2 regions of the Alcaligenes sp. RM2 genome follow, and region 1 is predicted to be linked to the other one. Evidence: riboswitches for the same ligand, from Rfam matches in the RefSeq annotation. Region 1 holds a riboswitch; the other holds the start of a gene.
What was found. Region 1 has a riboswitch for S-adenosylmethionine ahead of ACU6HM_RS03050 (hypothetical protein). Riboswitches for the same ligand answer to the same signal wherever they lie in the genome.

Region 1 (4,211 bases):
AACAGCTGTCCTTGAGGCCCCACCAGGCAGGCCAGAGCATTGGCCAGCACCACCGCGGGGTTTTCCATCACCCCGCCCCAATTGCCCGAGTGCAGCCCCCCTTCACGCGAAATCACCTCCAGCGAGAACAACGCAGTGCCACGCGAGCCCAAGAACAAGGTCGGCTGATTGGCGTTCAAGCGCGGGCCGTCCGAGGCCAGAAACAGATCAGCCGACAAGCTCTGTACATGTTGTTCGCAAAACTCGCGCAAACCGATCGAGCCTCGCTCTTCACCCGTCTCAAAGATGGCTTTGAGGTTGAAACCCAAACGCCCATCGCGAGCTTGAATGACCTGTTCCAGCGCGGCCAGATTGATGCTGTGTTGGCCTTTATTGTCCGCCGTCCCCCGGCCGTACCAACGCTCCCCTTCGATCTTCAATTCCCAAGGCGCCAAGCCTTCACGCCATTGATGGTCATGTCCGGGCACCACGTCGCCATGCCCATAGGTCAGAATCGTGGGTAGCTCATCGGATTCATGTCGGTGAGCCAGAAGGATGGGGCCTGCCCCTTTGGGATTGGCCAGGATACGGACCTCAAACCCCAGTTTCACCAAGGAAGGGCCCAGCTCCTGATCCAGGTAGAGCTGCAATTGATCCACTTTCTCCGCAGTCTGGCTGTCACTTTGAATCGCCACACGACGGCGCAAGTCCTGCTCGAAACCGCCCTCCTCAAAATAGGCGCGCACCCTGGACAAGGCTTTACTTTTTCCCATTTTTGTCTCGTTGTCTTATTGATAGGAAAGAGGACTATAGAATTCGTTTTACCTTCTGTATATTTCTATCTTTAGAATAGAATGAACTAATTTTTAGAATTCTTAAGTTAAGTCCTAAACTATCGGTACAGACGGGATTAGCTGAGCAAAATCATGGACTACAAGTACTTTCTGGCGGTGATGGAAACAGGATCACTGGCAGCAGCCAGTGCACGACTGCACATTGCCTCCAGCGCAATCAGCCGGCAAATCACCCTGTTGGAGGAATCCATAGGCGTTACGCTGTTCGAACGCAGACGGCGGGGAATGGTACTGACGGCAGCAGGTCAGGCCCTAGCCGAACATGCCCTGCGTGTGCGATTGGAGGAAGAAGCAATCTTGCAAAGCCTGCGGCAGAACGACTATGCCCAGGCACACTTGATACGAGTGGCGGCCACAGAGGGCCTGTCCCGCTATTTTCTACCCATGGTCATGGCTGAGTTTTCCAACCGAACCCCTTTGGCGCGGTTCGTCTTGAAGGTCAGCTCGCCCGATGACTGTGTGGAAATGGTCAGAAGCGGAGAGGTCGATCTCGGGGTCATTTTCAGCACGGCCCCGGTACCCGACATTGAAGTGAACTACTCCTGCCTTTCACCTATTTTTGCCATCATGCAACCTGAGCACCCCCTGAATGCGGCACGCAGTTTATCCTTGACCCAACTGCAGCCCTACCCCATTGTGATGCCCGGAGAGGAGCTAACTCAAAAGCAGTTGTTTAATCATGTCTGCCAGATGGAGAAGCTGGTCTTCAACGAGGTATTTACCTGCAATTATTCGGGAGTACTGCACGAGTTCGTCCGTCGTACCAACGCGATTGCCTTGGGGGCGTCGATCAGCCATCGCAGCAGCATGGACCACGGTCTGAAAATCGTTCCCATACTGGACCCCCGCCTGGACAGGGATCTACAGGTTTTAAGTATGGCAAAGCGGGCACTACCTCAAAGCGTCAACACTTTTCTGCAAGCCTTGATCCGGGAACTGAAGGAAGTTTGAATAACTCGATGACTGAGCTTTCCTTTAGGTTGGCTGTAACAATGCTCTGCAGCTAGTTGCTCACGCCTCTTTTTGTGAACACACAAAACAAAAAGCCGACCATCTTGCGATGATCGGCTTTTTGAGGAATTTTGGTGCCCAGGAGAGGACTCGAACCTCCACACCCGAAGGCACATGGACCTGAACCATGCGCGTCTACCAATTCCGCCACCTGGGCTCTGACTGCTGGATTTGTTTTTCAACTCGTCTCTGCAAGACAGAAGAGAACTATAACATGGTTTTGAAAGAATGCAAACTATTTCTGCTTTTTTTCATGTCTGACAGAAATAAGCGCAGCCCTTGCACTTCATAAGAATCGCTTTTATGCTTATTGCTATATCAAGAGTTGGGACAACCCATGCCAACCTGTGTACCCGCACAAGGTGGATTCAAGATATGGCCATCTGGCAATCAATGGGATCATCAAGAAACGAACCCGCTGCCAGCGGGTTTTTTTTATGCTTGGTCGTTTCCAGGCAAAGGGTCCTTTAATCCAACTTGCTCACCCGGAAGCCCCTTCCAAGAGCTAAACAGGAGTGTTTCATGTCTGCACCGTTTTGCTACCACCTGACTTTAGAGCAGCACCACTACCGCATTGTCCTGCACCCCGGTTGTTCCCGGCTGGGTGTAGTGTGCGAAGTACATGCTGACAAGGTCGGAGATTACGAGCCGCGCTGGCTGGGTTCCAGTTGTCGCGGTGGCTATTGGGCCCGCTTCCAGCACGATATTGACAGCACCTTGTTGCTGAACATGGATGCCATTGCCCGCCTGATTGACGAACACCGTCTGGCTCATCCCAATACGGTGCTGGATACAGATTTACAACCCGTGTTGAACGTGGGCGGACGCTTGCGCGCCCAGCCCTACCCTCAGCAAAAAGCCGCTTAGTCCAAGCGTGGGGCGTCGTCGCCCTGATCGCCTTGACGCCAGTAGCTGCTGGCCCGAATCGCGCCTTTATCCAGGCCGCGATCTTGCACCCAGTACTCACGCAAGCTTTGAGCGATGGAATATTCTGCTGCGACCCACACATAGCCGGTGCCGCTCAACTCGGGTGCGGCACGCAATGCGTCCAGAATGCCATTCAAACCGGCCAGCGAAGGAATCCAGTTCACCGTGACATGGTCCGGTGCCTCCATCGCACCGACTGTCAGCAGATTACGTGCCAATACGTAAACCTGCACCTTCACATTGGAAGGCAGTTCTTTCACTCGTCGCGCCATGGCAGGCACAGCGGTTTCGTCGCCAATCAGGATTTGCCAATCCAGGTCCTTGCTGACCAGGAAGGAGCCACGCGGGCCGGCCACACCGAGCTTGTCGCCCTCTTTAGCTTGCATGGCCCATTGGCATGCAGGGCCTTCACCGTGGACCACAAAATCAATATCCATCTCCTTTTCCTGCTCGCGGAACTCGCGAGGAGTGTAGTCGCGGATAGGTGGCTTTTCCTGACCGGCGGCAAAGACCATGCCACGCTCGCCCATTTGAGGCAGTCGCAATTCTTTAGTGACAGGGTCCGGGAAAATCAGTTTGACGTGGTCATCAAAGCCAGGGGTATAAAAACCTTCCAGATCCGAGCCTTCCAGGGTGATGCGCACCATATCAGGCCCCAGTTCGCGCCGCTTTTTTACGGTCAGCAAACGCAACTTCAAGGTATGAGCAACTTTCTGCGTTAATTGTTCAGACTGCATTCTTAAGACTCCTTGGGCAAGTTCCGTATGTCAGCGATGGCTTTTTCCAAAATGGCCACCACCTCTGCCTGTCGTTCCAGACTGGCTGTCGATTGTTCAAACATGGCCTGCTTCAGGCTGTGGCGTACCTGGACAAACTCCGGCAACCAACCTGTTTGTTCCTGCGCGGCCTTCAAATCCTCGTCGCTATTGTGTTCGGCCAGCATCTGCCGTATCCACACCAGCTTGCGCCCGCGATAGGTCAGGGACTGCATCAGGTAATCGCACTTTTCTTTTTGCTCTTCCAGATACGTGTGCCCTTCCTTGGTCAGGCTGTACATCTTGCGACGGCCTTCTTCTTCAATCAGCACCCAGCCTTGCGTGGCGCAATACGCCAGGGCGGGATAGACCGCACCAGCGCTGGGTACATAGCTGTTCTGGCTAAGCTGCGCGAAACGGCGTATCAACTGATAACCGTGAGTACTGCCCTCTTTGAGCAGGGCCATCAGCATGAGCTGCATGGCCCGAGCAGAGTATTTTCGGCCTTGGCCCATATCCAGCAGCATCCGCTCGACATCCATTGTGTTGAATTTCATGTCCATACTCTTATGCTATATCACATGACACACTATAATGATAATGAGAATGCCAATCAACTAGAAATAGAAATTAAATTTATTGAGTGAAAAATGCTTGCTTTCCCAAGGAAACTCACTCTATAATT
Region 2 (4,211 bases), on a different contig from region 1:
GGTGCGCTTGGGACGAATGCTGGAGTAGTACTCGTTTTCAATCTGCAGGATATGGGTGTTGAGTTGAATCCACTCGCCATCGCGGTGGGTACCCAGTTTTTCGTAATCCGGCCAAGGAGTTACGGCAGCGTGATACATGCGCATCACAAAGGTGTCCAGGTCGTTGTAGCAAAGCTGAAGCTCGGCCTGGGCTTCCTTGTTGTGATAGCCCAGATCGCTCATGCGCAAGCTGGTTGCCCAGGGCATGGTCAAGGTGTCCTCGTCGATCTTGTCCAGATTGTTGCGGCGACCTTGCAGGAAGTTCGCATCCAGCACGGGCGAGGCACCCAACAAGTACATCAGTAGCCAGGAATAGCGCGTGAAGTTGCGGATCAACGCCAAATACCCATTGGAGCGCTGATCTTGCAGATTGTCGCCACAGACATTCAACAAGGGCCAGATGCCATCAGGCAGGGAAAAGTTGTAATGCACGCCGGCAATACATTGCATGGGCTTGCCATAACGTTCGGCCAGGCCACGGCGGTATACATGCTTGAGCATGCCCGTGTTGGAGTTGCCGTACCAGGCAATGGCAATGTCTTTTTCGGCGGGCAGCAATGCGGGCATGGACTGGTTCCAGATAATCTCCTGGTCCAGCTTGCCGGCCACAAAGGTGTGGATGTCGGTCAGCTCCTGCAGCACGTCCTCGACCCGGGCTTGCGGCTCGGTAATCAGCTCCAGCAGGGCCTCGGCGTAGTCGGTCGTGATATGGCCGTTGGTCAGGGCCGACCCAATGGCTTGCGGGTGGGGGGTGTTTGCCAATTGGCCCAGCGCATCGACGCGCAGTCCTTCTTTTTCGATGCCGCGCAAGATTCCCGTCAAAATCTCGGGATTCTGTTGCAGGGCAAGGCGGCGTTCGTGGCTGGTGTTCATGGTGGTGTTTCCCACTTTCGAAATCGGGTGCAAGATACGGGACTGTTCAAGGGGGCCTGGCCCCGTCTATAAATAGTAGTCCGACCAGACTTGCTTTGTTAAGTTGCGCCAAAAGGCGTATCGGGCAGGGCGAGTATAAGACGGCTGTTTAGCCAGCCGATGAAAAGCATGAAACGGGATATGGGATTAGCACCATGATGATCAGGCGCATTACCGCGGTACTGGCGGCTTTCTTGATGTTGGCAGCCTGCAGCCCAGAGTTTAACTGGCGCAAGGTTCAGCTTGAACAAACGGGCCTGTCGGCCATGCTGCCCGGCAAGCCCACGACCAGTCACCGACTGTTGGATTTCGAGCAGCATCAACTGGATTTTTACCTGACCACCGCCACGGCGGGCGGGCAAAGCTACACCGTGGGCCATGTGATTTTGCCCAAGGAACTGCAGCAGGACCAGGCTGCTCGCCAACGCTTGTACGAGGCACTGCACGATTCCCTGCGCGAGAAATTCATACCCGATGGGCAAGTCAGCGAGAAAAACCAGATACAGTTGCCACCACCCGGACAGATTTTCTTCATGACGCGCGATGTGGGCGGTGTGGCCTTGCGCCTGGAAGCGATGATACGCATGGAGCCGGGCTGGCTGGTGCAGGGCTTTGTTATGACGGATTCCGGGAAGGCCCCGGACGCGGCTCAGGCAAAGGTTTTCTTTGACGGCTTAGCTCGCTAGCCGGGTCGCCGCTGATCAGGTGCTGCTGCAAGGCCAGGGTAATGGCAGCTTGGCGGCTATAGACTCCAAGCTTGGCGTAGGCGTTCTGGAAGTGGAAGTTGATCGTGCGTTCAGTAATGCCCAGGATGATGCTGATTTCCCAGCTGGTCTTGCCATGGGCAGCCCAGTTCAGGCAGGACTGCTCGCGTGAAGTTAAGTGCGTCACGGTAAAGCCATTCCTCATGCATTCGTGGTAGACGTCGGGCCAATGTACTCAAATTTAGCTTAGCTGGCAGACAAATGTGCATGAAAATAATGATGTAAATCAAAGCATTGTCTTTTCTATGACGTTACCGTTGCCCAGAGTTCTGAATCGATCCTGGCTGGTCGATTTGGACGCCGCGCCGCAGCGATGCTAGAATTTTGTCTTATACGTTTTGCGCCGATTTGCCTGATCCGCTTGCGGGCGCTCCATAAATCCAGCTAAAGAGGTCCTGATGGCCACTGATTCCGTCCCTAGCGCCGACACTGGCGCCCTTAGCCCATCCTGCGGTTTGATCCCCGAAGGTTCTGTGGGCCCTGTACATGCCGAACTGATCGCCTTTGACGAACCCCTGCATCTGCGCAGTGGGCAAGTGCTGCCCAGCTACGAGCTGGCAGTCGAAACCTACGGCACCCTGAACGAAGAACGCAACAATGCGGTGTTGGTGTGTCATGCACTCAATGCCTCGCATCACGTTGCCGGTTATTACGACGACGATCCTAAAAGCATTGGCTGGTGGGACAATATGGTCGGCCCCGGCAAAGCCGTTGATACGGATCGTTTTTTTGTCATCGGGGTCAACAATATCGGCTCCTGCTTTGGCTCTACCGGCCCGTCCAGCATCAATCCGGCCACTGGCAAACCCTGGGGCTCCGAGTTTCCCGTTTTGACGGTAGAAGACTGGGTGCGTGCCCAAGCCCGTCTGGCCGACTACTTTGGCATTCGCAAGTTTGCGGCCGTTATGGGTGGCTCCCTGGGTGGCATGCAGGCCCTGAGCTGGGCCATCAGCTGCCCGGAGCGCGTGGAAAACTGCGTGGTCATTGCCAGTACCCCGCGCCTGTCGGCCCAGAACATCGCTTTTAACGAAGTGGCCCGCAGCGCCATTTTGTCCGACCCGCAGTTTCACGGTGGTAATTATTACGAGCACGGTGTGGTGCCCAAGGCTGGCCTGGGTGTTGCTCGCATGGTGGGCCACATCACCTACCTGTCCGACACCGTCATGGCCGAGAAGTTTGGCCGCAACCAGCGTGCCCCAGCCCAGGGCGGCGAGTATCACTACAACTACGGCGTGGAATTCGAGGTCGAGTCCTATCTGCGTTATCAAGGCGAAAAGTTCTCGCGTTACTTTGACGCCAATACCTATCTGATCATCACCCGTGCGCTGGATTACTTTGATCCGTCGCGCCAGCACCAGGGGGACCTGGTCAAGGCGCTTGAAAAGGTGCAGGCCAAATTCCTGCTGGTGTCTTTCACCACGGATTGGCGTTTCTCGCCCGAGCGCTCGCGCGAAATCGTGCAGGCTTTGTTGCGCAACCAGCGCGAGGTCACTTATGCCGAAATTGATGCTCCGCACGGACACGATGCTTTCCTGCTTGAGGACCCTCGTTATCATGCCGTTGTGCAGGGATACTATGACCAGATTGCCGCTAATTTGGGCTTGCCTGCGCGCACCCGTACTACAGGGGTGTTGGCCGAATGACTAAGCCGCAAACTCAGGTGGATGCCGCCATGTTAAGACCGGACTTGCTGCGCATTGCGCAGTGGATTGAGCCAGGTTCGCGTGTGCTGGATCTGGGCTGTAACGATGGCACCTTGTTGGCGCATCTGCGTGACACGCGCCAGGTTGTCGGAACGGGGGTGGAGCTGAACGACCAGTTTGTGATTGCCTCGGTACGCCGTGGCGTCAATGTCATTCAGCAGGACTTGGAAAAAGGCCTGGCGCTGTTCAGCGACCAGCAGTTCGATACCGTTGTCCTGTCCAAGACACTGCAATCCATGCACCATACCGAGCACATCCTGCGCGAGATGGCGCGGGTGGCGCGGTATGGTATCGTCTCGTTTCCTAACTTCGGTTATTGGCCGCATGGCTGGAGCATTTTGCGCGGGCGCATGCCAGTCACGGGCGAAATGCCTTACCAGTGGTACAACACGCCCAACATCCATTTGTGCACCATGAAAGACTTTCAGGATCTGGCCCAGGCGGTGGGCGTACGTATTCTTGATCGTGCTGCCTTCAATGGTCGCGACACGGTGCGTTTTTTGCCGGGCTGGCGCAGTACCTTGGCCATGTATCGTTTCGAGTCTCCCCATTTTCTTGCTGCTTAGCGCTAATAAGGCCTGACGTGTCACGTGTCTATACCAGTCCCCGAGTCTTGCCTTTGCTGATTCTGGGGTTCGCCAGCGGCCTGCCTCTGGCCCTGGTTTCAGGCACCTTGCAGGCCTGGGCAACAGTTGAAAATGTTTCACTGACCGAGATTGGTTTTCTGACCCTGGTCGGCTCGGCCTACACGCTGAAGTTTCTCTGGGCTCCCCTGATTGATCGCTACGCGCCG

Region 2: linked by a shared signal. The riboswitch ahead of metX (homoserine O-succinyltransferase MetX) and the one ahead of ACU6HM_RS03050 (hypothetical protein) in region 1 are both predicted to bind S-adenosylmethionine.

What each region holds. Positions count from the first base shown of each region.
Region 1 covers NZ_JBRFIO010000001.1:668,207-672,417, reverse strand. The annotation lists gene ACU6HM_RS03065 (M20 family metallopeptidase) at 1-752, opposite strand, end outside; gene ACU6HM_RS03060 (LysR family transcriptional regulator) at 906-1,784, shown strand; tRNA gene ACU6HM_RS03055 (tRNA-Leu) at 1,917-2,001, opposite strand; SAM-I-IV-variant riboswitch at 2,155-2,248, shown strand; gene ACU6HM_RS03050 (hypothetical protein) at 2,367-2,711, shown strand; gene ACU6HM_RS03045 (siderophore-interacting protein) at 2,708-3,508, opposite strand; gene ACU6HM_RS03040 (PadR family transcriptional regulator) at 3,511-4,083, opposite strand.
Region 2 covers NZ_JBRFIO010000002.1:124,962-129,172, forward strand. The annotation lists gene gshA (glutamate--cysteine ligase) at 1-912, opposite strand, end outside; gene ACU6HM_RS07395 (hypothetical protein) at 1,107-1,637, shown strand; gene ACU6HM_RS07400 (response regulator transcription factor) at 1,567-1,842, opposite strand; SAM riboswitch at 2,046-2,124, shown strand; gene metX (homoserine O-succinyltransferase MetX) at 2,114-3,358, shown strand; gene metW (methionine biosynthesis protein MetW) at 3,355-3,984, shown strand; gene ACU6HM_RS07415 (muropeptide transporter) at 4,002-4,211, shown strand, end outside.